3 regions of the Streptomyces sp. NPDC050416 genome follow, and region 3 is predicted to be linked to each of the others. Evidence: riboswitches for the same ligand, from Rfam matches in the RefSeq annotation. Region 3 holds a riboswitch; each other region holds the start of a gene.

The links. A riboswitch is a leader RNA that binds a small molecule or an ion and turns the genes downstream of it on or off. The one in region 3 is predicted to bind cobalamin.
Region 1: another riboswitch for cobalamin. It lies ahead of ACIBL4_RS16340 (cobalamin biosynthesis protein); the one in region 3 lies ahead of ACIBL4_RS30035 (ABC transporter substrate-binding protein).
Region 2: another riboswitch for cobalamin. It lies ahead of ACIBL4_RS18135 (energy-coupling factor ABC transporter permease); the one in region 3 lies ahead of ACIBL4_RS30035 (ABC transporter substrate-binding protein).

Annotation. Positions count from the first base shown of each region.
Region 1 is NZ_JBITII010000004.1:664,263-673,948, reverse strand. Features, by position in the region: gene ACIBL4_RS16350 (anion permease) at 1-1,161, shown strand, start outside; gene ACIBL4_RS16345 (hypothetical protein) at 1,196-1,417, shown strand; cobalamin riboswitch at 1,545-1,679, shown strand; gene ACIBL4_RS16340 (cobalamin biosynthesis protein) at 1,778-2,719, shown strand; gene ACIBL4_RS16335 (cobyric acid synthase) at 2,716-4,251, shown strand; gene cobN (cobaltochelatase subunit CobN) at 4,248-7,901, shown strand; gene ACIBL4_RS16325 (putative cobaltochelatase) at 8,071-9,686, shown strand, end outside.
Region 2 is NZ_JBITII010000005.1:316,424-326,109, forward strand. Features, by position in the region: partial or broken gene ACIBL4_RS18105 (class I SAM-dependent methyltransferase) at 1-13, opposite strand, end outside; gene ACIBL4_RS18110 (VOC family protein) at 204-1,001, shown strand; gene ACIBL4_RS18115 (GNAT family N-acetyltransferase) at 1,056-1,592, shown strand; gene ACIBL4_RS18120 (ABC transporter permease subunit) at 1,691-3,499, shown strand; gene ACIBL4_RS18125 (MDR family MFS transporter) at 3,496-4,821, shown strand; gene ACIBL4_RS18130 (serine/threonine-protein kinase) at 5,146-6,609, shown strand; cobalamin riboswitch at 6,678-6,885, shown strand; gene ACIBL4_RS18135 (energy-coupling factor ABC transporter permease) at 6,915-7,616, shown strand; gene ACIBL4_RS18140 (energy-coupling factor ABC transporter substrate-binding protein) at 7,613-7,987, shown strand; gene cbiQ (cobalt ECF transporter T component CbiQ) at 7,993-8,742, shown strand; gene ACIBL4_RS18150 (energy-coupling factor ABC transporter ATP-binding protein) at 8,739-9,611, shown strand; gene ACIBL4_RS18155 (amidinotransferase) at 9,631-9,686, opposite strand, start outside.
Region 3 is NZ_JBITII010000011.1:80,350-90,035, forward strand. Features, by position in the region: gene ACIBL4_RS30020 (hypothetical protein) at 1-3,888, shown strand, start outside; gene ACIBL4_RS30025 (APC family permease) at 3,902-5,542, opposite strand; gene ACIBL4_RS30030 (CoA-binding protein) at 5,677-6,105, opposite strand; cobalamin riboswitch at 6,187-6,377, shown strand; gene ACIBL4_RS30035 (ABC transporter substrate-binding protein) at 6,446-7,462, shown strand; gene ACIBL4_RS30040 (FecCD family ABC transporter permease) at 7,459-8,472, shown strand; gene ACIBL4_RS30045 (ABC transporter ATP-binding protein) at 8,469-9,269, shown strand.

The DNA.
Region 1 (9,686 bases), on a different contig from region 3:
GCCACGACCATTTCCACGGGCGCCATGCGGCCCAAGGTCGCCGTCGCCATGTCCGCCGTCCTCAACCTGGTCGGCGCCTTCCTGTCGGTGGAAGTCGCCAACACGATCTCCAAGGGTCTCGTCGACGAGACCGGCATCCGTCCCGAGGTCATCTTCGCCGCCCTGGTCGGCGCGATCCTCTGGAACCTGCTGACCTGGCTGGTCGGCTTGCCGTCGAGCTCCTCGCACGCCCTGATGGGCGGCCTGATCGGCGCCACGATCGCCTCGGCGGGCGTCGGCGCTGTCCACGGCGACGTGCTGGTCACCAAGGTGCTGATCCCGGCGATCGCCGCCCCGCTGGTCGCGGGCATCGCGGCGATGCTCGCGACCCGGCTGACGTACTCCCTCGGCAAGAAGGCCGACGGCAAGGCCTCCGAGAAGGGCTACCGGGCCGGCCAGATCGCCTCCGCGGGCCTCGTCTCGCTGGCCCACGGCACGAACGACGCCCAGAAGACGATGGGTGTCATCACCCTCGCCCTGGTCGCCGGCGGCGCCGTCGCCCCCGACTCCGACCCGCCCACCTGGGTCATCCTCTCGGCGGGTCTCGCCATCGCGCTCGGCACGTACCTCGGTGGCTGGCGCATCATCCGCACCATGGGCAAGGGCCTGACGGACCTCCAGCCGCAGCAGGGCTTCGCCGCCCAGACCAGCGCGGCCACGGTCATCCTGGCCTCCTCGCACATCGGCTTCTCCCTCTCCACCACCCACTCCGTCTCCGGCTCGGTGATGGGCGCGGGGCTCGGCCGCAAGGGCGGTGTCGTCCGCTGGTCGACGGCGACGCGGATGTTCGTCGCGTGGGGCCTGACGCTGCCGGCGGCGGCCTTGGTGGGCGCGCTCGCCGAGTACGTCACCGGCTTCGGCAGCTGGGGCACCGCGGTGGTGGCCGTCTTCCTCGTCGCCTCCAGCGCGGCGATCTGGAAGCTCTCGCGGCGTGAGGTCGTCGACCACACCAACGTCAACGACGCCGACGCGGCGGAGCCGGCCGGTGTGGTGACCGCGGCGATGGCCGCGGTGACGCCGCCGCCGGCCGGCACGGTGACGGAGGCGACGGAGGACCCGTTGCCGTCGTTCCCGGCCCAGGCCGCCGCCGAGCGGACGCCCTCGACGACCACCACGGTCTGACCCCGCCGACCGGTAACAAGGAAGAGTCTCCGATATGAAGATCGACTGGGCGGCCCTCGGTTCCGTCTTCGGCGTCAGCCTCGTGGTCACCGTGGCCCTCGTGGGCCTGTTCACCCTCGGCATCACCGGCCTGTCCCGCCGCGAGCGGGCGGTGGCCGCCGGCGGCTCCGCGGGACTTGCCGTGACGGGCGCGTACGCGTGCTTCGCGGCGTGTGCGGCGGCCGTGGGCTATGGGATCTATCTGATCGTGGCCTGACCACGGTCACTTCCGCCGGGCGGTTCGGGACTTCGGTTCTGTGCCGCCCGGTTGTCGTGTGCGGGGGGCGGTGTGGGCTTCTGCACACTCTCCCCTCGCAGGTCAACGGCAAGTTGACGGCTGAACCCGGCCGTGGTGGACTGCCGGGGCCATCAACGGCGGCAGGAGAGGAAGCCGGTGGAAGTCCGGCGCGGTCCCGCCACTGTCACCGGGGTAGCAATCCCCGGGAGCCAGGAACTCTCACCGCCGGTCTAGTCGAACCAGGGCGTGGACACCCTGAGTGAGGACATATCGCCATGCGCGGCTGCCGATCGAGGTTCATTACCCCACCCCTGCCCGCCCCCGCGGCCGGCTGAGCCCATGGGTGCCGGTCGCGTCTTCGCGTACGGCGCCGCCGCCGGTCTGATCGGTGACCTGCTGCTCGGCGATCCCCGCCGGGGGCATCCGGTCGCCGTGTTCGGGCGGGCCGCGGGCGCCGTGGAACGGATGTTGTGGCGGGACCACCGGGGGTGGGGCGCGCTGCACACCGTGGTGTGCGCCGGAGGAGCCCTCGCGCTCGGGGGCGTCGCCGCGCGCGCCGTGCGGAACTTCCCTGTCGCCTCCGTGGCACTGACCGGTGCCGCCACCTGGGCCGTGGTCGGGGGGACTTCGCTCGCGCGGGAGGCACGGGCCATCGGGCGTGCCCTGGAGGCGGGGGACGTCGACGGCGCCCGGGCGCGGCTGCCGCATCTGTGCGGGCGGGATCCGCAGGCGCTCGACGCCGACGGGATCGCCCGGGCCGTGGTCGAGTCCGTCGCCGAGAACACCTCCGACGCGGTCGTGGGGGCACTGGTGTGGGGGGCCGTCGGCGGTGTGCCGGGGCTCCTCGGGTTCCGGGCCGTCAACACCCTCGACGCCATGGTCGGGCACAAGTCGGCCCGGTACCGGCGCTACGGGTGGGCCTCCGCGCGGCTGGACGATCTCGCGGGCTGGCCTGGGGCCCGGCTGACCGCCGTGCTCGCGGCCCTGGCAGGAGACGATCCCCGGGGAGCGGTGCGCGCCTGGCGTGCCGACGCCGACCGGCATCCGAGCCCCAACGCCGGGCCCGTGGAGGCCTCGTTCGCGGGGGCGCTCGGGGTGCGGCTGGGTGGGACCCTGGCGTACGGCGGGCGCGTCGAGCACCGGCCCGTGCTCAACAGGGCCGGGCGCGCCGTCGCCACCCGGGACATCGAACGGGCCGTACGGCTGTCCAGGCGTGTCGGCTGGCTCGCGCTCGGCGTCTGTGCCGCCGCGCGCCGCATCGCGAAAGGGCGTACGTCATGACGGGCGGTGGGCTTCTGGTCGCCGGCACCACGTCCGACGCAGGCAAGAGCGTCGTGACCGCCGGGATCTGCCGGTGGCTGGTGCGGCAGGGCGTCAAGGTCGCGCCCTTCAAGGCGCAGAACATGTCCCTCAACTCCTTCGTGACCAAGGAGGGCGCCGAGATCGGCCGGGCGCAGGCCATGCAGGCGCAGGCCTGCCGCGTCGAGCCGACGGCGCTGATGAACCCGGTGCTGCTCAAGCCCGGCGGCGAGAGCAGCAGCCAGGTCGTGCTGCTGGGCAAGCCGGTCGGGGAGCTCAGCGCACGCGGGTACCACGGCGGACGGCAGCAGAAGCTGCTCGGAACCGTGCTGGACTGCCTGGAGCAGTTGCGGGGCACGTATGACGCGGTGATCTGTGAGGGGGCGGGCAGTCCGGCCGAGATCAATCTGCGGCGGACGGACATCGTCAACATGGGGATCGCCCGCAACGCCGGGCTCCCTGTGCTCGTCGTCGGCGACATCGACCGGGGCGGTGTCTTCGCCTCGTTCTTCGGGACCGTGGCGCTGCTGTCGCGCGAGGACCAGGAGTGCGTCGCCGGGTTCCTCGTGAACAAGTTCCGGGGGGACGTCTCCCTGCTGGAGCCGGGGCTCGACATGTTGCAGGGCCTCACCGGGCGGCGTACGTACGGTGTCCTGCCCTTCCGGCACGGGCTGGGGATCGACGAGGAGGACGGGCTGCGCGTCTCCCTGCGGGGGACGGTCCGGGAGTCCGTCGTCGCCCCGCCGGTCGGCGAGGACGTGCTGCGCGTCGCCGTGTGCGCCGTTCCGCTCATGTCCAACTTCACGGACGTGGACGCGCTGGCCGCCGAACCGGGTGTCGTGGTGCGGTTCGTGGACCGGCCGGAGGAACTCGCCGACGCCGACCTCGTCATCGTGCCCGGGACCCGGGGGACCGTCCGTGCGCTGGAGTGGCTGCGGGAGCGGGGGCTCGCCGAGGCCCTGGTCCGCAGGGCCGCCGAGCAGCGGCCCGTCCTCGGGATCTGCGGCGGCTTCCAGATCCTCGGCGAGCACATCGAGGACGACGTGGAGAGCCGCCGGGGGCATGTCGAGGGGCTCGGGGTCCTGCCCGTGCGGGTGCGGTTCGCCCGCGAGAAGACCCTCACGCGGCCGGAGGGCGAGGCCCTCGGGGAGCGCGTGGAGGGCTACGAGATCCATCACGGGGTCGCCGACGTCACCGGAGGGGACGCGTTCATCTCTGATGACCATGGACACAGCCTGGACGGCTGCCGGGTCGGCCAGACCTGGGGCACGCACTGGCACGGCTCGCTGGAGTCGGACGGGTTCCGGCGGGCCTTCCTGCGCGAGGTGGCGGCCGCCGCGGGGCGCCGCTTCGTGCCGGCGCCGGACACCTCGTTCGCCGCGCTGCGCGAGGAGCAGCTCGACCGGCTCGGCGACCTGATCGAACAGCACGCGGACACGGACGCGCTGTGGCGGCTCATCGAGTCGGGCGCGCCGCGAGGACTGCCCTTCATTCCACCGGGAGCGCCCGCATGAGCACTGTGTTGTTGTTGTCGACCGCCGACACCGACCTGCTGGCGGCCCGGGCCGCCGCCGGAGCCTCGTACCGGATCGGCAACCCGACCCGCGTGGACGTCCAGGAGGAGCTTCCGGCCCTGCTCGACGGCGCGGACATCGCCGTCGTGCGGCTGCTCGGCGGCAAGCGGGCCTGGGAGGACGGGCTCGCCGCGCTGAAGGCGTCCGGTGTCCCGACCGTGCTGCTGGGCGGCGAGGCCGTGCCCGACGCGGAGCTGATGGCCGAGTCGTCGGTGCCGGCCGGTGTCGTCGCGGAGGCGCTGAAGTACCTCGTGGAGGGCGGGCCGGCCAACCTCACCGAGCTGGCGCGGTTCCTGTCCGACACCGTGCTGCTCACGGGCGAGGGCTTCGCCGCGCCGCAGCGGATGCCGGAGTACGGCGTCCGGGGCGAGCGCGCCCAGGTCGAGGGCCGCCCGACCGTCGGCGTGCTCTTCTACCGGGCGCACGAGCTGAGCGGCAACACCGCCTTCGTGGACACCCTGTGCGACGCGATCGAGGCGCGGGGCGCCAACGCGCTCCCCGTGTACTGCGGTTCGCTGCGCGGGGCCGACGCGGGGCTGTACGAGATCCTCGGGCGGGCGGACGCCCTCGTCGCCACCGTCCTCGCCGCCGGCGGCACCCACGCCTCGCAGGCCTCGGCGGGCGGTGACGAGGAGTCCTGGGACATCGGCGCCCTCGCCGAGCTGAACATCCCCGTGCTGCAAGGGCTGTGCCTGACGTCCTCACGGAGCGCCTGGGAAGCGTCCGACGCAGCCCTGTCCCCCATGGACGCCGCGATGCAGGTGGCGATCCCGGAGTTCGACGGGCGGCTGATCACCGTGCCGTTCTCGTTCAAGGAACAGGGCGCGGACGACGTGCCCGTGTACGTCGCCGACCCGGAGCGGGCCGCGCGGGTCGCCGGGATCGCCGTACGGCACGCGCGGTTGAAGCACAAAGCGAACGCCGAGAAGAAGGTCGCGCTCGTCTTCACCGCCTACCCGACCAAGCACTCGCGGGTCGGCAACGCCGTCGGACTGGACACCCCGGCCTCGGCCGTGCGGGTGCTGGACGCCCTCAGGGACGCCGGGTACGGCCTCACCGAGTACCCCGAGGGCGGTGACGAGCTGATCCACCGGCTCATCGAGGCCGGCGGGCACGACGTGGAGTGGCTGACGGACGAGCAGCTGGCCGCCGCGCCCGCGCGGGTGCCGCTGGCGGACTACCGGGCCTGGTTCGACCAGCTCGACCCAGAGCTGAGGGACGCCATGACCGAGGCGTGGGGCGAGCCACCGGGCGGCCTCTACGTCGACGGGGACGACATCGTGCTGGCGTCCCTGCGGTTCGGGAACGTCGTCGTGATGATCCAGCCGCCGCGCGGCTTCGGCGAGAACCCCATCGCGATCTACCACGACCCGGACATGCCGCCGTCCCACCACTACATGGCCGCCTACCGCTGGCTGGAGAACAGTTTCGGCGCGGACGCGATCGTGCACATGGGCAAGCACGGCACGCTGGAGTGGCTGCCCGGCAAGGGCCTCGGGCTCAGCGGCGGGTGCGCCCCGGACGCCGTGCTCGGGGAGCTGCCGCTGATCTACCCGTTCATCGTCAACGACCCGGGCGAGGGCACCCAGGCCAAGCGGCGCGGGCACGCCACGGTCGTCGACCACCTGGTGCCGCCGATGGCCCGCGCCGACACCTACGGCGACCTGGCCAAGCTGGAGCAGCTCCTGGACGAGTACGCGCTCGTCTCCGACCTGGACCCGGCGAAGGCCCCGGCGGTGCGCGCGCAGATCTGGACCCTGGTCAAGGCCGCCGAGCTGCACCATGACCTGCATGTCGACGAACAGCCGGACGACGAGGCGTTCGACGAGTTCGTCATGCACATCGACGGCTATCTGTGCGAGATCAAGGACGTGCAGATCCGCGACGGCCTGCACGTCCTGGGCGGCGGCCCGGTCGGCGAACCGCGCGTCAACCTCGTGCTGGCGGTGCTGCGCGCCTCGCAGGTGTGGGGCGGTCAGGCAGACGCGCTGCCCGGGCTGAGGGCGGCGCTGGCGGAGCACTTCGGGCTGGTGGAGAAGGAGTTGCTGGCCGAACCGGGCGCTCCGCTGAAGGTGCCGGCGGAGCTGACGGGCCTGGTGGCGGGCCCGGCGCGCACCGGCGCCGACGCGATCGACCTGCTGGAGCAGCTGTGCCGGCGGATCGCGGAGGGCATGGAGGAGCGCGACTGGACGGTCGCCGAGGTCCCGGCGCTGGTCCGGGATGTGCTCGGCAGGGACGTCCCCGACGCCGTGGCGGTGCTGGAGTTCGCCTGCACGGAGGTCGTGCCGCGGCTGGCCCGGACCACCGACGAGATCGGGCACATCCTGCGGGCGCTGGACGGCGGTTACGTCCCTGCCGGTCCCTCCGGTTCGCCGACCCGCGGTCTGGTCAACGTCCTGCCGACGGGACGCAACTTCTACTCCGTCGACCCCAAGGCGATCCCGTCCCGGCTGAGCTGGGAGGTCGGGCAGTCGCTCGCGGACTCGCTGGTGCAGCGGTATCTGACCGACACCGGTGCGTACCCGAAGTCCGTCGGCCTGACGGTGTGGGGCACCTCGGCCATGCGCACCCAGGGCGACGACATCGCCGAGATCCTGGCGCTGCTGGGCTGCCGGCCGGTGTGGGACGACGCCTCGCGCCGGGTGACCGGGTTCGAGGTGATCCCCCCGGAGGAGCTCGGCCGGCCGCGCATCGACGTGACGGTCCGTATCTCGGGCTTCTTCCGGGACGCGTTCCCGCACGTGGTGGGGCTGATCGACGACGCCGTCCGCAAGGTCGCCGAGCTGGACGAGCCCGCCGAGCAGAACTACGTCCGGGCGCACGCCGATGAGGACACCGCCGAGCACGGCGACCGGCGCCGGGCGACCGCCCGGATCTTCGGCTCCAAGCCGGGGGCGTACGGGGCGGGTCTGCTGCCGCTGATCGACGCCCGCAACTGGCGCTCCGACGCGGACCTCGCCGAGGTGTACGCGGTGTGGGGCGGCTACGCCTACGGGCGGGGGCTGGACGGGCGGGCCGCGCGCGGGGACATGGAGACGGCGTTCCGGCGGATCGCGGTCGCCGCGAAGAACGTCGACACGCGGGAGCACGACCTCGTCGACGCCGACGACTACTTCCAGTACCACGGCGGCATGGTCGCCATGGTCCGCCATCTGACGGGCGCGAGCCCCGAGGCGTACGTCGGCGACTCGGCCACCCCGGACCAGGTGAAGACCCGCACGCTGGGCGAGGAGACGCACCGGGTGTTCCGCGCCCGGGTGGTCAACCCGCGCTGGATGGCGGCCATGCGGCGGCACGGCTACAAGGGCGCCTTCGAGATGGCGGCGACGGTGGACTACCTGTTCGGGTACGACGCCACGGCCGGGGTCGTGGACGACTGGATGTACGAGAAGTTGTCGGCGGAGTACGTCTTCGACGCCCAGAACAGGGACTTCATGAAGAGGTCCAACCCTTGGGCTCTGAGGGGCATCACCGAACGGCTTCTGGAGGCGGCGGACCGAGGGCTGTGGGCGGAGCCGAACCAAGAAACGCTGGACCGGCTCCGCGCGACCTACCTCGAACTTGAGGGAGAACTGGAGGGGGACAGGTGACCCTCCTCGCCAACCCCGCGTCGGCGGGGACCACTGGATCTACGAGCAACTCAGCGCCGACTACGTCGGACCACCCCCGCGTCGGCGGGGAGCATGCCCGCAGCCTTTCAGCCGATCCCGCTTGCGGCGCGCAGTCATCACACCAGCCACTCGAAGGAGTTATCCCGGCGTGAGTGTTCCCTATCCGTTCACAGCCGTCGTCGGACAAGACAACCTGCGCTTGGCGTTGCTCTTGAACGCAGTCAGCCCGGCCGTGGGCGGCGTGCTCGTGCGCGGGGAGAAAGGGACCGCGAAGAGCACCGCCGTGCGCGCTCTTTCGGCGCTGCTGCCCGAGGTCCCGGTCGTCCCCGAGTGCCGCTTCTCCTGCGACCCCTCCTCCCCAGACCCCGCCTGCCCCGACGGGCCGCACGCGCCGGGAGCAGCCGGCCAGGCCCGTCCGGCCCGGATGGTCGAACTGCCCGTCGGTGCCTCGGAGGACCGCCTCGTGGGCGCGCTGGACATCGAGCGGGCGCTGTCGGAGGGCGTGAAGGCCTTCGAGCCCGGCCTGCTCGCCGACGCGCACCGCGGCATCCTCTACGTGGACGAGGTCAACCTCCTCCACGACCACCTGGTCGACCTGCTGCTGGACGCGGCCGCGATGGGCGCCTCGTACGTGGAACGCGAGGGCGTCTCCGTACGGCACGCGGCCCGCTTCCTGCTCGTCGGCACCATGAACCCCGAGGAGGGCGAGCTGCGGCCGCAGTTGCTCGACCGGTTCGGGCTGACCGTCGAGGTCGCGGCCTCGCGGGAGCCCGACCAGCGGGTCGAGGTCGTCCGGCGGCGGCTCGCCTACGACGACGATCCGGACGGCTTCGCGGCCCGGTGGGCGGACGAGGAGGCCGACGTACGGGCGCGGATCATCGCGGCACGGGAGCTGCTGCCGTCCGTGCGGCTGGGCGACGGGGCGCTGCGGCAGATCGCGGCGACCTGCGCGGCCTTCGAGGTCGACGGCATGCGCGCCGACATCGTGATGGCGCGGACGGCGACCGCGCTGGCGGCCTGGGCGGGGCGTACGGACGTGCTCGCGGAGGACGTCCGGCAGGCCGCGCTGCTCGCGCTGCCGCACCGGCGGCGGCGCAACCCCTTCGACGCGCCGGGTCTTGACGAGGACAAGCTGGACGAGACCCTGGAGGAGTTCTCCGGGGACGACGACCCGGACCCCGATCCCGACCCCGACCAGGGGCCGGACGGACCCGGCGGAGGCGGCGGAGACGGCGGGCAGCCGGAGCCCGACGAGGGTCCCCAGGGCGACGACACCGGGGCCACGCCCGAGGCCGGGGAGAACGGGCAGCCGCAGCCGTCGGGTGCCGGTGAGCAGTCGGCCGTACGGGCGGCCGAGCCGTTCCGGGCCAAAGTGCTGAGCGTGCCCGGGATCGGCGAGGGCGCGGCCGGGCGGCGTTCGCGGGCGCGGACCGAGCACGGGCGGACGACCGGGTCCCGGCGACCGCGGGGCACGCTCACCAAGCTGCACCTGGCGGCGACCGTGCAGGCCGCGGCGCCGCACCAGCGGGCGCGCGGGCGGTCCGGGCCGGGTCTGGTCGTGCGCCGGGACGATCTGCGGCAGGCCACCCGCGAGGGGCGCGAGGGCAATCTCGTGCTGTTCGTCGTGGACGCCTCCGGGTCGATGGCGGCGCGGCAGCGGATGAGTGCCGTGAAGGGGGCCGTGCTGTCGCTGCTGCTGGACGCCTACCAGCGGCGGGACAAGGTGGGGCTGGTGACGTTCCGGGGTTCGGGCGCGGACGTCGC
Region 2 (9,686 bases), on a different contig from region 3:
AGCCGGCCACCACGCCGCTCACCACCTCACCGCACAGGATTCCGCGATCACCCGGCCGGGCGATGGAGCCGATGATTCCACGGCCGTGCACGCCGCCAGGGGCGGACGGCCCGGGGGTCCGCCGACCGGGCCCGGCCGACGGGCGGTTGTCAGTGCCCGGTGTCACGCTGGGCACACCGAACCTGCGGAAGGGAAGCATCGCCATGATCACCACGGAGTTCGCCCCCGGTTCCCCCTGTTGGCTCGACCTCGGCACTCCGGACGTACCGGCCGCGGCGGCCTTCTACGGCGCCGTGCTCGGGTGGGACTACGAATACATGGGCGGGAGCGAGGACTTCGAAGGCGGCATGTTCCGGAAGGACGGCAAGATCGTCGCCGGTCTCGGCAAGCTCACGGAGGAGGGCGCGCGCTCGGCCTGGATGCTCTACTTCAGCGTCCCCGACGCGGACGCCACGACGGAGGCCGTGCAGCAGGCGGGCGGCACCGTCCGGGTGGCGCCGATGGACCTCGACGAATGGGGCCGGATGGCGCAGTACAGCGACCCGCTGGGCGGCCAGTTCGCCGTCTGGCAGCCGGGGACGAACAAGGGCGTCGACCTGGTCGACCAGCCGGGCTCACTGTCGTGGACCGAGCTGCTCACGAGCGACGCGACGGCCGCGAAGGAGTTCTACGGCGGCCTGTTCGGCTGGCAGTTCAGCGACATGGAGCTGCCGGGCGGCGCAGGCACGTACACCCTCATCACCCCCGCGGGACTGCCCGAGGAGCGCATGCACGGCGGTCTCATGGAGATGGGCAAGGAGAACCTCTCGCTGACGAACGGCCGGCCGTACTGGCACCCGGTCTTCGCCGTGGAGGACTGCGACGCCGCGGTGGCCAAGGTCACCGAGAACGGCGGCAGTGTGCAGATGGGGCCCGAGGACGCGGAGGGCGTCGGTCGGCTGGCCGTCTGCCTCGACCCGGCGAACGCGGACTTCGTGGTGCTCACCCCGGCCGAGAGCTGAGCCCTGCGGACACCCCCTTGGCAGCCGGAAAAGCTTCTTGCATATGATGTGCAAATGCACGGTGTCACCATCAAGGAAGCCACGGCGGAGGACCTCGACGGGGCCCGGGTGGTGATGCTCGACGCGGTGTACCGCGACTTCGGGACGGGATACGTGCCCGGCTGGCACGCCGACATCATCGATCCCGCGTCCTTCTACGTCCTGCCGCCACGGCACACGCTCCTGGTCGCCGTGGACGAGCGGGACGGGACGGTGGCGGCCACGGCGGCGCTCGACGCGCGCGGCCCGGCGCATCCGCCGAACCCGCGGTGGCTGGCCGAGCGGTTCCCCTCGGGCGAGACGGCACAGCTCCGGCGGGTGTACGTGCGCCCCGAGTACCGGCGGCGGGGCCTGGCCCGGCGGCTGGTGGAGGGTCTGCTGGACTTCGCGCGGGCCGACGGTGGGTACCGGTCCGTGTATCTGCACGTGTATCCGCACTCGCCCGGCGCGCTGGGCCTGTGGCGGACGCTGGGCAAGGTGGTGTGCGACGAGCGCGAGGACGTGCCCGGCGGGGGCAGCGGCGTGGTGCACTTCGAGATCCCCTTCGCCTGAGCGGCACGGGGACGACGGTGAACACCCCCCTGGTCAAGGGCCTGGCCGCCCTGCGCGTTCGTGCGCGCGGCGACCTCCCGACGCTGCTGTGGCGGGCCGTGCTCGCGGTCGGCCTGGTGGGCGCGATCGGGCTGCTGCCGTGGCTGTCGCGCACCGACCCGGCGCTGACCGTGCTCAAGTCCCGCTCCGCGGACCGCGACCCGACCCCCGAGACGCTGGCCGCCATCCGCGACGAACTCGGGCTCGGCGGCGGCCCCTTGGCACTGCTCGGCCGCTGGCTGGGCGGGCTGCTGCAGGGGGACGCGGGCACCTCGTGGGTGTCCGGTGCCCCGGTGCTGCCCTCCGTCGCGCAGGCGCTCGGCGTGTCGTTGCTGCTGATGTCCGGCGCCCTCGTCGTCGCCGCGGTCACGGTGAGTGCCGTGTGCGCCCGTACGCTCCGGCTCGGCTCGCGGGGCCGGCTCGGCGCGCGCGGGGCCGGAGGCACGACGACCGCGGTGCTGGCCGCGCTGCCCGAGTTCCTCGTCGCCTCGGTGCTCGCCGCGGTGATCGGAGTGCACCTGGGCTGGTTGCCGGCCCTGGGCTGGTACGGGCCGCAGTGGATGGTGCTGCCCTCACTGGCCCTCGGCCTGCCGGCCGGCGCGGTCCTCGGGCGGATGCTGGACGACCTGCTGCCCGGCGCGTTCGCCGAACCCTGGGCGCCGGCCGCCGCGGCCCGCGGGGTCCCGCCGAAGTCCGTGGCACGGCAGGCCCTGCGCCGCTGTGTGCCCGGACTGCTGCCCAACCTCGGCCTGTTCGTGGTCGGTCTGACCGGCGGATCCGTCGCCGTCGAGCAGATCTTCGACATCCCCGGCCTGGGCCGGCTCAGCCTGCAGGCCGCGCTCGCCCAGGACCTGCCCGCCCTGCAGACCGGCACGCTCGCCCTCGTCCTGCTCGCGGCCACCGCCGGCGTCCTCGCCCGGCTCGCGGCCCGGCTGCTGATCGGGCCCGCGCTGCGCGACGGCGCCCTGCGCTCCCTGCACCGGCCGGCCCCGCCCGCGCCCCGCGCCCTGCCCCTGCTGTACGGAGCGCTGCTCGCCACGGTCATCGGCCTCGGCCTGCCGCGTGACGCGCTCGCCCTGGACACCCTCGCCCGGCTGCAGGGCCCCTCCCCGGCACACCCGTTCGGGACGGACGCGCTGGGCCGGGACATCCTCGCCCGGGTCGCCCACGGAGCGCTGAACACTCTCGGCACGGCGCTCGCGGTGAGCGCCGCAGCCCTGGTCGCCGGGCTGCTGCTGGGGCTGCTGCCGCGGCTGTCCGGGCCGCTGGTCGACACCGTCAGTGCCGTACCGCCCGTCCTGGCCGGGCTCCTCGTCACGGGCATCACGGGCGGCGGCCCCTGGGCGCCCGCCCTCGCCGTCGGCGTCGTGGCCTGGTCCCCGCTGGCCGCGCACACGTCTTCCCTGCTGCGTCAGGAGCGTGCGACCACCCACCTGGACGCCACCCGTGCGCTCGGTGCCGGGCGGTGGTATCTCCTCCGGCACGAACTGCTGCCCGCCGTGCTGCCGCCGGTGACCCGGCACGCCCTTCTCCGGCTGCCCGGCGTCGCGCTGAGCCTCGCCGCGCTCGGCTTCCTGGGCCTCGGCGCGCAGCCGCCGTCCCCCGAGTGGGGTCTGCTGCTCGCCGAGAACCAGCCGTACGCCGAGCGCGCCCCGTGGGCCGTCCTCTTCCCCGCCGCCGTACTCGCCCTGCTCGGTGCCCTCGCGGTGACGGCTGCCGGCGGCGTACGACTGCCCCGGCGGCGCGGGCGGGCCGACAGCCCGGAGCAGCCGCCCGGCGACCGGGTCGTGCCCGCCGCGCGGCAGCGGCCGGACCCCGACGACGCCCTCCTGACCCCCGTGTCCCTCTCACCGAGAGAAAAACGATGACAGGCCTCATATCCCGCGCCCTGGCCCGCCGGGCCGCCCCTGCGAACGGCGACAAGACACCCGACGCGACGCCCGGGGCCCCGCGCGAGAGCACCTGGCGGCTCTGGCGGGAACTGTCCCCTCTGCTGCGGCTGCTGATCGTCACCCAGCTCGCCTTCAACGTCGGTTTCTTCGCCGTGCTGCCGTTCCTCGCCGAGCACCTCGGCACCGCGATCGGCATGGCGGGCTGGCTGGTCGGCTTCGTGCTCGGGCTGCGCACCTTCAGCCAGCAGGGCCTGTTCGTGGTCGGCGGCGCGCTCGTCGACCGTTACGGCGTACGCCCGGTCGTGCTGGCCGGCTGCGTCCTGCGGGTCGCCGGGTTCGCGTGGCTCGGGTACGCGCAGGCGAGCTGGGCCGTGATCGGGGCGGTTCTGGTGATCGGCTTCGCCGCCGCGCTGTTCTCCCCCGCCGTGGAGTCCGAGGTCGCCCGGCAGGCGGTGGCCTGGGAGGAGGCGGGACACGGCTCACGCACCCGTCTACTGGCCCTGTTCAGCGTGGCCGGCCAGGCCGGGGCCTTCGTCGGACCGCTGCTCGGCGCGCTGCTGCTCGCCGTCGACTTCCGCACCGCGTGCCTCGCGGGCGCCGCGGTGTTCGTGCTCGTCCTCGCCGGGCACGTGTGGCTGATGCCGCAGCACATCCCCGGCAGGGTCCGGAACCGGGACAAGGGCGGGGCTCGCGCGCTGCTGCGCAACCGCCGCTTCCTGGCGCTGTGCTGCGCGTACGGCACGTACCTGCTCGCCTACAACCAGCTGTATCTCGCCCTGCCCGACGAGGTGCAGCGCGCGGCGGGCTCCCAGGCGCCGCTGTCCTGGCTGTTCGCCCTGTCCTCGGTGCTGGTGGTGTTCGCCCAGATGCCCGTGACCCGCTGGGCGGGCGACCGGCTCGACCTGCGCCGCTCCATGACCGCCGGGCTGCTGCTGATCGCGTCGGGTTTCGCGGTGGTGGCCGCGGCGCGCCCCGCGGGCTGGACGGGTACGGCCGGGCTGCTGCCGGCGGCGGGTTTCGTCGTGCTGCTCACGGTGGGGCAGATGCTGGTCGTGCCCGCCGCCCGCGCCTGGGTGCCCGACCTCGCCGAGGAGGGCCGGATCGGCCTCTACATGGGTGCGCTGTCGTCCGTCTCGGGCCTGATCGTCCTCGCGGGCAGCGCGGCCACCGGCTCCCTCCTCGACGCGGGCCTCCCGGCCGCCGTGCCCTGGCTGCTCCTCGCGGCCGTACCCGCCCTGGCGGTGGCACTGCTGCCGCGCCGCGAGAAGCGGCCGCGGGGGGCGGCAGCGGCGGCCTGACGACAGGCGCGTGCGCAGGGAAGCGAGGGAGGAGAGGGGAGGAGAGGGGAGGAGAGGGAAGGGACAGCGGCGGCGCGGCCGGCGTACGGAGGCACGGGGGACGGTGTCGGCAACCACACGCGCCGCGCCGTCACCCCAGGCGGGATGCTGCTGCGCTCCCCGGTTTCCGGGACCGTGCCGTCCCACGACACCGCACCGGGGAACGGTGGTCACGCGGCGCCAGTATCCTGGGTCGGCTGCGGCACCCACCAATCAACCCCCGCTCCGACGCGGGGAGTTGCGGGCTGCGGCGAGGACCTTCCCACGAGCATAGGACGAGGACGAGTGCTGCTAGCGGGCCGCTACCGGCTGGACGTTGAGATCGGGCGCGGCGGAATGGGAGAGGTCTGGCGTGCGTACGACGAGACGCTCGCCAGAGCGGTGGCCGTCAAGCTGCTGCTGCCTCAGGACACCGATGCCACGGCGGCCTCCCGGTTCCGTCTGGAGGCGCAGACGGCCGGGCGTCTCAACCACCCCAACGTGGTCGGGGTCCTGGACTTCGGCGAGTACGACAACCGGCTGTACCTGGTAATGGAGCTGGTCGAGGGCGACAGCCTCGCCCGGGTGCTGTCCGCCTCCGGCGCGCTCCCCGCCGAGCAGGTGGCCCGACTCGCCGCGCAGGCCGCCGCCGGACTCGCCGCCGCGCACCAGCAGGGCATCGTGCACCGGGACGTCAAACCCGCCAACCTCCTGCTGGACGCGGGCGGCACCCTCAAGATCGGCGACTTCGGCATCGCGCGTTTCCTCGACGACCCGGGCGCCGCGCTCACCGCCACCGGCCAGATCGTCGGTACCGGCCTCTACCTCGCGCCCGAACGGGCCCTGGGCCGGCCCGCGGGTCCCGCCTCCGACATGTACTCCCTGGGGTGCGTGCTCTACCAGCTCCTCAGCGGCCGCCCGCCCTTCCAGGCGGACACCGCCGTCGCGCTCCTGCACCAGCATCTCGACAACGCCCCCGTACCGCCCCGGGAACTCGGTGTCGCCGGTCTGCCGCCGGCCTTCGAGAGCTACCTCCTCGCCCTGCTCGCCAAGCAGCCCGAGGACCGGCCCACGGCGCAGCAGGCTGCCGAGTGGTTCGCCGGCGGCGCCTGGCGGGGGCTGCCCGAGCCGCTGCCGGAGGCGGTGTCGCCGGGGTCTGCCTCCGGCAGCGGGCCTTACGCGGCGTCCCCGGGGCCGGCCGCCGCGACCGGGCCGTACCCGGCGTCCCCGGGGCCGTCCTCCGGGCCGGGACCGTATGCGGCGGCCGGCACCGGCGCCCCGACCGCGCACGCGCTGCCCACGGGGTCCCGCACCGCCCCGGGCGGGCGTTCCCGTCGCGCCGCGCCCCGAGACGGTCTCGGCAACCACCGGAGAACGGCCGCGGCGGTGGCCGCGGCGGCCGTCTTCCTCGCCGCGATGCTCGCCGGCATGCAGTGGTTCTCGCCCGACGACACCGCGACGGAGGGCACGGAACCCGACGCGTCCCCGTCCGCGAGCAGCCCGGCCGCCCCCTCGCCCGGCGACTCCGCCGACTCACCTGGTTCCGCACCGGCGGCCGCCACGACTCCGGCCGCCGGCACAGTGGCCGATGTCACCCCCTCCCCCAAGGCACCCGACGCCCCGACCCTCGCCGAACCGACGCCCGGCCCCACCAGCCCGACTCCGGAGGTGAGCGGCAGCCCGCCGGAGAAGGCCGACAAGCCCCGGCAGGAACAGCCTCCGGGGTCCGGGGAGAAAGGGGAGGACGAGGGCGACGAGGGTGACGACTGAGCCCTCCCGCGCCGGTGTGCGAGCGGTCGCCCCTTCACGCGCCCCCTCGCGCGCCCCCTCGGCTGGCTTGTCATGGCCCTTATCTCGGCATTACTGTCACCACGCCTTGGTGAACGGGAAATCCGGTGTGATGCCGGTGCGGCCCTCGCCACTGTGATCGGGAAGTCCGGCTCCGGCCCTGACGGGCAGCCACTGGGTCCTCAGGGACCCGGGAAGGCGGAGTACGGGCGGTGGGACCCGTGAGCCAGGAGACCGGCCAAGGCGCGTCAACCATCCACGAGGTGCTGGAGAGGGTCCGCTGAGCCATGCACATTGCCGAGGGTTTCCTTCCTCCGGCGCACGCCGTCGCCTGGGGCGTCGCGTCCGCGCCGTTCGTCCTCCACGGAGTCCGGTCGCTCACCCGTGAGGTGCGCGAGCACCCCGAGAGCACCCTGCTCCTCGGCGCCTCCGGCGCCTTCACGTTCGTCCTGTCCGCGCTGAAACTGCCGTCCGTCACCGGCAGTTGCTCCCATCCCACCGGCACGGGCCTGGGGGCCATCCTGTTCCGGCCGCCCGCCATGGCGGTGCTGGGCACCATCACCCTGCTCTTCCAGGCGCTGCTGCTCGCGCACGGCGGTCTGACCACGCTCGGCGCCAACGTCTTCTCCATGGCGATCGCCGGCCCCTGGGCGGGCTACGCGGTGTACCGGCTGCTGCGCCGCTACGGCGTGCCGCTGATGGTCGCCGTGTTCTCCGCCGCGTTCGTCGCCGACCTGTCCACCTACTGCGTCACGAGCGTGCAGCTGGCGCTCGCGTTCCCCGACCCGGGCAGCGGGTTCCTGGGCGCGCTCGGCAAGTTCGGCTCCATCTTCGCCGTCACCCAGATCCCGCTCGCGGTGAGCGAGGGACTGCTGACGGTGCTCGTGATGCGGCTGCTGGTGCAGTCCAGCAAGGGCGAACTGACCCGGCTGGGTGTGCTCCTCGCCGACAAGCAGTCCCGCAGCGAGACCCAGGAGGTGGCCCGATGAGCAGGAACACCAAGATCAATCTCGTGCTGCTGCTCGCCGTGGCCGCGCTCGCCGTGCTGCCGCTCGCGCTCGGCCTCGGCGACCACAAGAAGGAGCCGTTCACGGGCGCCGACGGCGAGGCGGAGACGGCGATCACCGAGATCGAGCCGGACTACAAGCCCTGGTTCTCGCCCCTGTACGAACCGCCGTCCGGTGAGATCGAGTCGGCGCTGTTCTCCCTCCAGGCGGCCCTCGGCTCAGGTGTCCTCGCCTACTACTTCGGACTGCGCCGGGGCAGGCGGCAGGGTGAGCGGCGGGCGCTGGAGCGGGAGCGGGACCCCGGGAACCCGGCGGACGGTACCGCCGAGGAGTCCACGGCCGAAGGGGCCTGAGCCGCGTGCTGCCGATCGACGCGGCGGCGCACAGCAGTCGCTGGCGCCACCGCCATCCCGTGGACAAGGCCGTGCTCGGGCTGGGTCTGACCCTCCTGGCGATCTCGCTGCCGCCCTGGCCGGGCGCGGCTCTGGTGCTGCTGACCGCCCTGGTGGTGCTGCTGGGTCCGGCGGGCGTGCCCTGGCTCCGGCTGTGGCGGGCCTACCGGGTGCCGCTGGGCTTCTGCGTGACCGGCGCGCTGACGCTCCTCGTTCAGGTCGGCGGGCCGGGCGGCTTCGTCTCCCTCGCCGGTGACGGGCCGGTCCGGGCCGGGGAGTTGCTGCTGCGCACCTCGGCGGCCTCCCTGGGGGTGCTGCTGTTCGCGTTCACCACTCCCATGTCCGACCTGCTGCCGCGGCTGGTCCGGGCCGGAGTGCCCGCGCCGGTCGTCGACGTGGCGCTCGTGACGTACCGGATGAGCTTCCTGCTGCTGGACTCCGTGCGCCGCGTCCGTGACGCGCAGGCCGCCCGGCTCGGGCACACCACGCGGGCCGCCGCCTGGCGGTCCCTGGGCGGTCTCGGCGCCACCGCGTTCGTCCGGGCCTTCGACCGGGCGGTCCGCCTCCAGGCCGGTCTCGCCGGGCGCGGCTACGACGGCACCCTGCGCGTCCTGGTGCCCGAGGCCCGTGTCTCCGTCCGCTTCACGGCCGCCAGTTGCGTGCTCCTCGCGGCGCTGGCCGTCCTCACCTTCGTACTGGAAAGGTCGCTGACATGAGCGAGCCCGCCCTCGTCGCCCTGCGGGGCGCGTCCTTCGCCTACGAGGACGGCCCGGCCGTGCTCAGCGGCCTCGACTTCGAGATCCGCGAGGGGCGCGCGCTCGCGCTGCTCGGCCGCAACGGCAGCGGCAAGACCACGCTGATGCGGCTCCTCAGCGGCGGACTGCGGCCCCGCGAGGGCCGGTTGACGGTCGACGGGCAGCCGGTGACGTACGACCGCAAGGGCCTGACCAGGCTGCGGACGACCGTCCAGCTGGTGGTGCAGGACCCGGACGACCAGCTCTTCGCGGCGTCCGTCGAGCAGGACGTGTCGTTCGGGCCGCTGAACCTGGGCCTGGACGACGCGGACGTGCGGGCGCGGGTGGCGGAGGCGCTCGCCGCCCTGGACATCACCGCCCTGGCCGACCGGCCCACCCATCTGCTCTCCTACGGGCAGCGCAAGCGCACCGCCATCGCGGGCGCGGTCGCCATGCGGCCCCGTGTCCTCATCCTCGACGAGCCGACGGCCGGGCTCGACCCCGACGGCCAGGAACGGCTCCTCACCACGCTCGACGGTCTCCGTGGGGCCGGCACCACGGTGGTGATGGCCACCCACGACGTCGACCTCGCGCTGCGCTGGGCCGACGACGCGGCGCTCCTCACCCCGTCCGGAGTCCGCACCGGGCCCGCTCCCGTGGCACTGGCCCGTCCCGACCTTCTCCGGGAGGCGGGCCTGCGACTGCCGTGGGGAGCCGCCGCGACGGAACTCCTCCGGGCGCAGGGGTGGCTGACGGGCACGGAGCCGGGGCCGCGGACGCCTGCGGAACTCGCCGCCCTCGCGGCCGGGCGGCTGGGCGCGCCTGGAGTCCGAGGGGCGCGCGGAGGCTGAGGGCGCCCGGAGGCCTCCGTCAGTCGAAGTAGGACTCGAGTGAGCCGCGGCGCCGGATGTCGAGCGTCGCGCAGT
Region 3 (9,686 bases):
CTGCGCGTCCAGCAGGACGTCCTGCGGGTGTCGGGCAGCGCCCTCGGCGTCGAGATCGGGACCGCGACCGTGGAGCCGCGCCTGCTCGAACCGGCGGTCCTCGCCCACCTCGCGCTGATCGGTCCCGCGCAGGTGCTGCTGTCCGACGCGCCGGACGAGCGGATCGTGCTCCTCGTCGACGCCCTCGACGAGGGCGCCCACGAACCCGGTGCGACCCTGCTGGACTTTCTTGCCACGGGCCCGCAACTCCCGGCGAACGTACGGGTCGTCGTCACCTCACGCCCGCACGCCGCGCTCGACCGGCTCCGCTCCGCCCGCGGCGCGAGTCTCGCCGAGATCACCATCGACCCGTCGTCGCCGCAGGTACGGGACGACCTGCTCACCTACGCCGACCAGGAACTGACTCCGGAGACGGTCGCCAAGGCGCTGCGCGCGAACGGACGCGACCCGGTGGAGTTCGCCCGCGCACTCGTCCGGCGGGCTAGCGGCAACTTCCTTTATGTGGCGATGTACCTGCGGGCCCTGCACCAGGCGATCGACGAGGACGACGCACCGCTCACCACCCGCCTGACCAGCGCCGACGCCGTTCCGGACGGCCTCCGCGGCCTCTACGCGTTCTTCGTCGAGACCGCGCGCACGGACCTCGAACGCCTCGGCATGCTCGACATCAGCGACCCCCTGAGCCCCACCGACCTGGTCACCCCTGCCTGGGAGGGAGCCGCCCAGCCCCTCCTCGGCGTCCTGACCGTCGCGCGCGAGCCACTGACTCCCGAACAACTGCGCACGCTGGCCGGGATCCGGGTCTGGCCGCGGGCCGTTCTCTCGGTGCTGGGCCGGATCCGATGGCTGCTGTCCGTCCGGAAGGGCCGGTACGCCTTCTACCACCCGTCCGTCGCCCAGTTCCTGACGGACCCCCAGGTCGCCCGTGAGCACCCCGGCTGGGGCGTCGCCGAGCAGGAGTGGCACGAGCGCATCGTGCGCCACTACCGTGCCGGGGCCCCGTCCTGGACGGATGTCGACTGGCCGGCCGTGGACCGGTACGGCCTGGCCCACCTCGCCCACCACCTCGTACAGTGCCGGCCCGCGATCGCCGCCGAGGCGCCGGACCTGGTGTGCCCGGGGCTGCGCCTGGCCGGCCGGGCCGCGTTCGGCTCCGACCGGTACTTCGCCAGGGTCGTCGAGACAGCCGCCGACCACCTGCTCGACGCCGCTCCCACACCGTCCGACACCCCGACGGTGCTCTTCCTGGCCACCGTACGACGCCAGTTGCGGCGGGCTTCATCCATGGCGGCGCCCGCCGTGTACGGCCTGCTGGCCCGGCTCGGCCGGGTCGACGAGGCCCTGACGCGGCTCAGCGCGCTGGCACCGTCAGGGCAGCAGGTGGCCGCCCTGCTCGAGGTGCACCGCCACACCGCGCATCCGGTGCGCCGGGCGGCCGTGCGCGAACGGCTGGGCGAGGCCGCGTCCGTGGCGCCGCTCGACCGCCACGGCCTGGCGCGGCCTTTCGTGGAGGAGGCGGCACGCAGGCTCGCTCCCCACGACCTGCGGCTGGCCCTTCACCTCTGGGAGCGGGCCCAGCACGAGGCCTGGAAACCGTCTCCGCCCGACGACGTGCTGCGGGCCGCGGCCGACGAGGCCGACCACGGCGACGCCATCGAACTCGTGGCGCAGATGAGCTCCGGGCGTTGTGGCGCCTACCTCGACCTCGCGGACCGGGCCCACGGCGGTGACCGGGACGAGCTGCTGGCGTGGACCGGGCGCGCCCTGCGCCACGCCGCCCCAGCGGAACGGCTGACGTCCCTCGTACGCCTCGCCGGCACCCTGCGGGCCGCGCGACCCGAGCACGCGGACCACCTCGCCGAGCAGGCGCGGCGCGAACTGGCCGAATCCTGGCCCGGGGAGGACGGCGCGCTCGCCCAGGCGGTGGCCGAGGCGGCCGAACACGCCGCGGGACCGTACCCGGCGCTGTCGCGAGAGCTGCTGCGCCGTCTGGACACCGTGGAGGTGACGGGCCTCGTCGACGACGCCTTCTTGCACGGCGCACGCGTCTGGGCGGCCCTCGGCGACATCCCCGCCGCGCACCGGCTGATCGACCGCGTCCTGCGCTTCGGCAACGGCGTCTGGTACGCCAAGAAGGCCGCGAAGGTACTCGCCGCCTTCGACGGCGAGGCGGCGACGGCAGTGATCGACGCCGCCTGCGCCCGGTTTCCCCCCGAGCCGTCGTCGCGGGACATGATCACCCGGCTGCACCACGACGGGAACCTGGAGACGCTCGCCGAGGCACTGGCCGACCGCGCCCCGGAGCGGGCCGTTGCCTACGCCCGCGCGATCGCCACCACCGCATGGCAGCCGCTCTCCAAGGACCGCTACTCGGCCCTCGCCCTCGTCGCCCACCGACGCGCCGACACAGGCGACCTCGCCATGGCCCGCTCGATCCTGGACGAAGCCCTGCACGCCGCCGAAGAGGTACCGCCCGTGGCCGACCCGCCGCTGTGGGGCTTCTACCACCTGGCGGGGGAAGGGGGCGCCGCTGCCCGGGGGAACGCCGTCAGTGACCCCGTGGCCGAGATCCCCATGGTGATGAACCACACCAACGACTGGCAGCGGCTGGTCGAACAGCGTTTCCACAGCGATCCGTCGGACGTCCTGCGCGCCATGACGCCCAGCACCTGGTCCGTCGGCCACCCGTACTCCTGGGCCCGCACGATCCGCTGCTTCGCCGAGGCCGTCGCCGTACGGGACCTGGACCGCGCCCGCACGCTCGTGCACGCCCTGACCGATCCCGGCGAGCGGGTCGTCGGACTCGCCGGGCTCTTCGGGATCGCCGCCGCCGGAGCGGACCGGGCGGCGGCCGACCGGCTGTGGGCCGAATTCGGACAGGCGTACGCCGCGATACCCCGGTACGAGTGGAACCTGCCGCAGCAGCAGGACGGGCCACTGGCCTATGTGCGCCCCGACCACCGCAGCAGATTCGAGGCCGCGGTGCGGCTTCTGCCGTGGGAGGCCGACCCGGCCATGGCCTTCCTCGGCGCCGACGGCACTCCGTACCTGCTGTCCATGTTCCACTTCGCCTTCGGCGCCGACGCCTCCCGCCGCTACGCGTTCGACGTGCTCAACGGCCGGCAGCCCTACCCGCCGTTCGCCCACACGCACCGCTCCCTGCTCCGGATGCCCCTGGACGTCCACGGGCCGCTGCTCACCGGTGTGCTGCTCGCCCCGGCCCTCGTCAACGAGCGCCTCGCGACCGCGTCCGGCGCGCCCCCGGCCGTCGAGTCCCCGCCGGTCCTGGAGGACGAGCTCTACGCGGCCTACGTGGACATGGCTCTCCTCGGCCCGGAGGCCGGCGCCGCACGGGTGCGGCCGCTGCTGGACTCGCCGAGGCTTCCGGCCGCGGCGGCACTGGTGGCCCGCTCGGCCGAGATCCACGGTGCGGCCCATCCGGCCGTGGCCGCGCTGTGTGCCGACGTCATGGCCGCGGCGGAGCGGGCCGAACCCGCCCAGCACGTGGTGACGTTGCTGCAACTGGCCCGGTCCCCGGCCACGGCCGGCCTGGTCGACGCGGAGGACCTGCTGGAGCGGACGCTCGCCCTCTCCGCCGATCCCTGGGAACGCGTGGAGCGCGACGAAGCGCTGCGCGAGCTGTTCGCCATCCTCCTCGGCAGGTCTCCCGGGACCGCGCTGCGGCTGCTGTACGACCGGACCGCGGAGGCCTGGGCCATGGTGACGGCGATGCTGGAGAACGCCGTCGTCCCGCTCCTCGACGCCCTGGGACCGGACGCTCCGCTGCTGCTCCACCGGGCCCTGCGGCGTGCCGTGGCCTGCGTGTCGGCGCGGGGCCGCACGGACGTGCCGTCGATCGACGGTGTCCGTACGGCCCTCGGCGACTGACCGGGTCGGGCGGTCAGTGTGCGGGTGCCTCGGTGACGGCCACCTCCCCGATGCTCCGCTCGATCTCCTCCGGCCGGGACGCCGACGCCCGGGCCCAGTAGTAGATCGCCAGGGAGAACACCGTGATGACCGCGATGTCCCACCACAGTCCGATGTGTCCCTGGCCGCCGAAGCCGCCCTGCCAGGAGATGACGCCCATGCCCAGCAGGTAGACCGGCAGCCACTGCGCGGGCCGCCAGTCGAGCCGGGGCGCGTCGGGCAGGCCCTTGCGGGTGGCGTACCAGGCGTATCCGCCGAGCAGGACGTAGCCGAGGACGATGGCCACACCGAGCCGCCACAGGGTGTCCCAGGTCGACCAGTAGATGATGAGGTTGGCCACGACGAACGACAGCGGGGAGACGACGTTCCCGCCGGGCAGCCGGTAGGGCCGCTCGCGGTGCGGCAGCCGGTCGGCGAAGACGCCGTACGCCAGCGGGGCGCCCGCGTACATCAGCACGCTCGCCGAGGTGATGAAGCCGACCAGCTGCTGCCAGCTCGGGAACGGCAGGAAGCAGACCACGCCGGTCACGAAGGAGATGATCAGCCCGAACCACGGCACGCCCCGCGCGTCGGTGCGCGTGAAGATCTTCGGCGCGTAGCCGTTGCGGGCCAGACCGTAGGAGACGCGGGAGGTGGCGGTGGTGTAGATCAGGCCGGTGCCGCCCGGGGAGACGACCGCGTCCAGGTAGAGCACCACGCTCAGCCAGCCCAGCCCCAGCAGGGTGGCCAGTCCCGCCCAAGGGCCGCTGATACCGGGGTAGTCGAGCTTGGTCCAGCCGTGCGCGAAGGAGGCCAGTGGCAGGGCGGCGATGAAGACGATCTGGAGCAGGACGTAGATCCCGGCTCCGATGGCGACCGAGCCGAGCGTCGCGCGGGGCAGGTCACGGGCCGGGTCGCGGCTCTCGCCCGCCAGCTGGATCGCCTGCTCGAAGCCCAGCAGGGCGAAGATGATGCCGCTGGAGCTGACGGCGCTCAGCACGCCGTGGGCGCCGAACGGGGCGAAGCCGTGCTCGGTGAAGTTGCCCGGGTGGAAGTTGCCCGCCGCGATGATGAAGATCGCGGCCAGCGGCACGGCCACCTTCCACCAGGTGGCGGCGCTGTTGGTGTGCGCCAGGAGCCGCACACCGAGGAAGTTGATCACGACGAACACGGCCATGAGGACCACGGCGACGACGAACCCGCTCGTCGTCAGCGTCCCGTCCTTGGCGTGCTGGAAGCCCTGCGCCCAGTGCCAGTGCCCGGCGTAGCCGATCATGGCCTCGACCTCGATCGGTGCCACGGTCGCCGCCTGGAGCCAGGAGAACCAGCCGAAGGACATGCCGGCCAGTCCGCCGAACGCGTAGTGCGGATACCGCGCCGTGCCGCCCGCGACCGGGAACATGCCGCCGAGTTCCGCGTGCACCAGGGCCAGCAGCACGATCCCTACCGCGCCGATCAGCCACGACAGGATCGCCGCGGGGCCGGCCGCCACGACCGCCTTCTCGGCTCCGTACAGCCACCCGGAGCCGATGATGGAACCGACCGACGCCCACATGAGCCCGATCAGTCCGACGTCCCGGCGCAGTCCGCCCGGACCCCCTTTTACCCCCGCTGCTGCCTGGTCGACGCTCACCATGAATCAAGGGGCCTCTCATAAAAGAACTCGGTGAGTTCTGCGAGCAAGAGGCCTCAGATTAGGAATCGGTCAACCGGCGGCAGAAGGCGCGTTGTGCAGCCTTGACCGGGCGCGGGCATTTCCTGGAAAGCGCTTCAGGAATTCTGTACGCGGTGATGAGGAAGTCGTGGGATCTCGATCGCCGGGCAGCGGTCCATCACCATCTCCAGGCCCGCGGCACGGGTCCGGTCGTACGCCGCCTCGTCGATGACGCCGAGCTGGAACCACACCGCCTTCGCGCCCTTCGCGACCGCCTCGTCCGCCACCGCTCCGGCGAGGTCGCTGTTCACGAACACGTCCACGACGTCCACGTCGAAGGGGATGTCCGTGAGACTGGCGTACCCCTGCTCGCCGTGCACCGTCTCCGCCTTCGGATGCACGGGCACGACGCGCTTGCCGTAGCGCTGGAGCACCTCGGCCACGCCGTAGGCCGCGCGCCGCTGGTTCGACGACAGGCCCACCACGGCCCAGGTGTCGCCGAGCTCGGTGAGGATCCTGCGGACCGTTGCCTCGTCGCCGTACACCGGTGGCCTCCTGGAGAGTCGCGGAAGAACTGTTGTCCCTACAACGGCGTACGGTGCCCGGTGATTCCCCCGCGCCCTGCGTGATAGCTTGCCGAGGCCAGTCGAACCCATGTACGTGGGTCAGGGAATCCGGTGCGAATCCGGAACTGACGCGCAGCGGTGAGGGGGACGGGCGGGGCCTCGGCCACTGGACGGCGCGTGTGACGTCCGGGAAGGCGCTCCGCACCGGACGAACCCGAGTCCGAAGACCTGCTGGCGGCCCCCGCGGCCGTACGCGGCGGGGGAGCACCGTACGACCGGGCTCCGCGATCGAGCCCTCGACGACTGAGGACTGGTTTCCGTGCCCCTCGCCCCACCCGCCCGTGCCGCCGTCCTGCTCGCGGCCGGCTCCCTGCTCCTGGCCGGCTGCGGCGACCCGCCGGCCACCACGACGAAAGCCGCGGTCACGCTCGACAACTGCGGCCACGAGGTGCGCGTCGAGGCCCCGCCGAAGCACGCCGTCTCCCTCAACCAGGGCACCACCGAGATCCTGCTCTCGCTCGGCCTCGCCGACCGTCTCGCGGGTACCGCCACCTGGACCGACCCCGTGATGAAGGGGCTGGCGAAGGCCAACGCGAAGGTGCCGCGCATCGCCGACGACAACCCGTCCTTCGAACGGGTCCTGGACACCGGCCCCGACTTCGTCGCGGCGTCCTTCGTCTCCACCCTCGGCCGGGGCGGCGTCGCCACCCGCGAGCAGTTCGAGAAGCTCGGCGTACCCACGTACGTCTCCCCGTCGGACTGCGCCGGCAAGGACAACTCCGGCGACGGGGACGGCGCGCGCGACAAGGCGCTGGGCATCGACACCGTCTACGGCGAAGTGCGCGACCTGGCCACCGTGTTCGGGGTGCCGGAACGGGGCGACAAGCTCGTGGCCTCCCTCCAGCGGCGCATGGCGAAGGCCACGCGGGACGTCCACGCCTCCGACGTCACGCTCCTGTACTGGTTCGCCAACTCCGAGTCGCCCTACATGGCGGGCTGTTGCGGAGCGCCCGGCATCATCACCCGGGCCCTCGGCGTGAAGAACGTCTTCGACGACACGCACGAGGAGTGGCCCCAGATCAACTGGGAGACGGTCGCCGAACGCGACCCCGACGTCCTCGTCATCGGCGACCTCACCCGCACGTCGCAGACCGCCGAGTCGGCCGCGAAGAAGATCGCCTTCCTGGAGTCCAACCCGGTCACCAGGAACATGGACGCGGTCAGGCACAAGCGGTACGTGCTGCTCAGCGGGCAGGCCATGAACCCGACCATCCGCACGGTCGAGGGCGTGGAACAGGTCGCCGCCAAACTGCGCGACTTCGGGCTCGTGAAGTGACCGTCCGCGGGCTCGGGTTCGGTGCCGCGGGGGTCCTGCTGCTGGCCGCCTCCCTTGCCCTGGCCATCACCGTCGGCCCGGCCGACATCCGGATCGCGGACGTCTGGTCCGCCGTCGCGGCCCACCTCGGGCTCGGCAGCTCGGACCTGACGCCGATCCGCGACGGCATCGTCTGGCAGCTGCGGCTGCCGCGCACCCTGCTCGCGGCCGTGTGCGGGGCCGGACTGGCCGTCTGCGGGGCGGTGATGCAGTCGCTGCTGCGCAACCCGCTCGCCGACCCGTTCGTGCTCGGGGTGTCCTCCGGCGCCTCCACCGGCGCGGTCGTGGTCGTCGTCCTGGGCGTGGGCGGCGGCGCCGTCTCGGTGCCCGCGGGAGCTTTCCTCGGCGCCCTGGTGTCCTTCGCGCTGGTGCTGCTGCTCAGCCACACCCTCGGCGGCACCACCGACCGGGTCGTCCTCGCGGGCGTCGCCGCCATGCAGCTCTTCTCCGCGCTCACCTCGTTCGTCGTGATGACGGCCGCCGACGCCGAGACGACCCGGGGCGTGCTGTTCTGGCTCCTCGGCTCGCTCGGCGGGGCGGGCTGGACCGACGTGTGGCTGTGCCTGGCCGTCCTGGCCGTGGCGTTGGTGGTGTGCCTGTCGTACGCCCGTACCCTCGACGCCTTCGCCTTCGGGCAGGACGCGGCGGCAGCGCTCGGGGTGTCCGTGGCCCGCACCCGCCTGGTGCTGCTGTGCGTCACGGCCCTGCTCACGGCCGCGCTGGTCAGCTCGGCCGGGGCGATCGGCTTCGTCGGACTGGTCCTGCCGCACGCCGCGCGGGCCCTGGCCGGTCCCGGGCACGCCCGGCTGCTTCCGGTCACGGCCCTCGCCGGAGCGGTGTTCCTGGTGTGGGTGGACACGCTCGCCCGTACGGTGCTGGATCCTCAGGAGGTGCCGGTGGGAGTCGTGACGTCGCTGATCGGGGTGCCGGCGTTCGTGGTGGTGCTGTACCGGACGCGGAGGGTGCGGTGAGCGGGGCGGGCGCGGCGAAGAGCGGTGCCGGGCTGCGGGCCGACCGGGTCGGTCGCCGTGCCGACGGGCGTCTCCTCCTCGACGGTGTCGTCCTCGCGCCCGAGACCGGCTCCACCGTCGGAGTCCTCGGCCCGAACGGCTCCGGCAAGTCCACGCTGCTGCGGCTGCTGGCGGGGCTGCTCACGCCGACCGCCGGAGTCGTCACCCTCGACGGCACGCCGCTGGGCGACCTGCCCCGCCGCACCGTCGCCCGCCGCATCGCCGTGGTCGAGCAGCAGGCCGACACACAGGTCGAGTTGACGGTGGTGGACGTCGTACGGCTGGGCCGCGTGCCGCACCGCCGTGCCTGGACGCCCGGCTCGGTGGACGACGAACGGGCCGTGCGCGAGGCCCTGGAGCACGCCGGCCTCGCCGACCGCGCCGACCAGCCCTGGCACACCCTCTCGGGCGGCGAACGCCAGCGGGTGCAGATCGCCCGCGCGCTCGCCCAGGAACCCCGCGAACTCCTCCTGGACGAGCCGACGAACCACCTCGACATCCACCACCAGCTCGACCTGCTCGCCCTGGTCACCGGCCTCCCGGTCACCACCGTCGTCGCCCTGCACGACCTCAACCTCGCGGCGATGTACTGCGACGAGGTCGTCGTCCTGAGCGCCGGGCGGGTCGTGGCGGGTGGCCCTCCCGGCGATGTCCTGACCGAGGAACTCATCGCCGAGGTGTACGGCGTAAAGGCCGCCGTCACCCGTGACGGCCCCGAGCAGCGGCCGCATGTGCGGTTCCTGGGAACGGTGGGCTGAGGGGCCGGTCGGGCTGGGCGGTAGGCGGACTGAGTGGACGAATCACGCCACGGTGGTTCGAGCGGTCCGGGTGACGGGCGGTTGGGCGGCGGACGGCTGGGCGGCGGACGGTTCGAGCGGTTCGGGTGACGGACGGCCGGGCGGCGGACGGCTGGGCGGTGCGCGGCCGGTGCGTTGTGGGCGGGGCGTTCGCGTCACGGTGGCCCGACCGGCCGGGGTGTCATCGGCCGGGCGCTTCTGGGCGTGGTGGTCGGGTTCGGTGGGTGGGTCGTCGGTGGGGGTGGCTTGCGCCGTGGTGGCCTGGCCTGGCGGGTGGGTTGTGGGTGGGCGGCTTCCGGTGTGGTGGTCGGGTTCGGTGGGTGCCTCGCCGGTGGCCTGGTCCGGCGGGCCTTTCGTTGGTGGGCGGTTTCGGGCAGC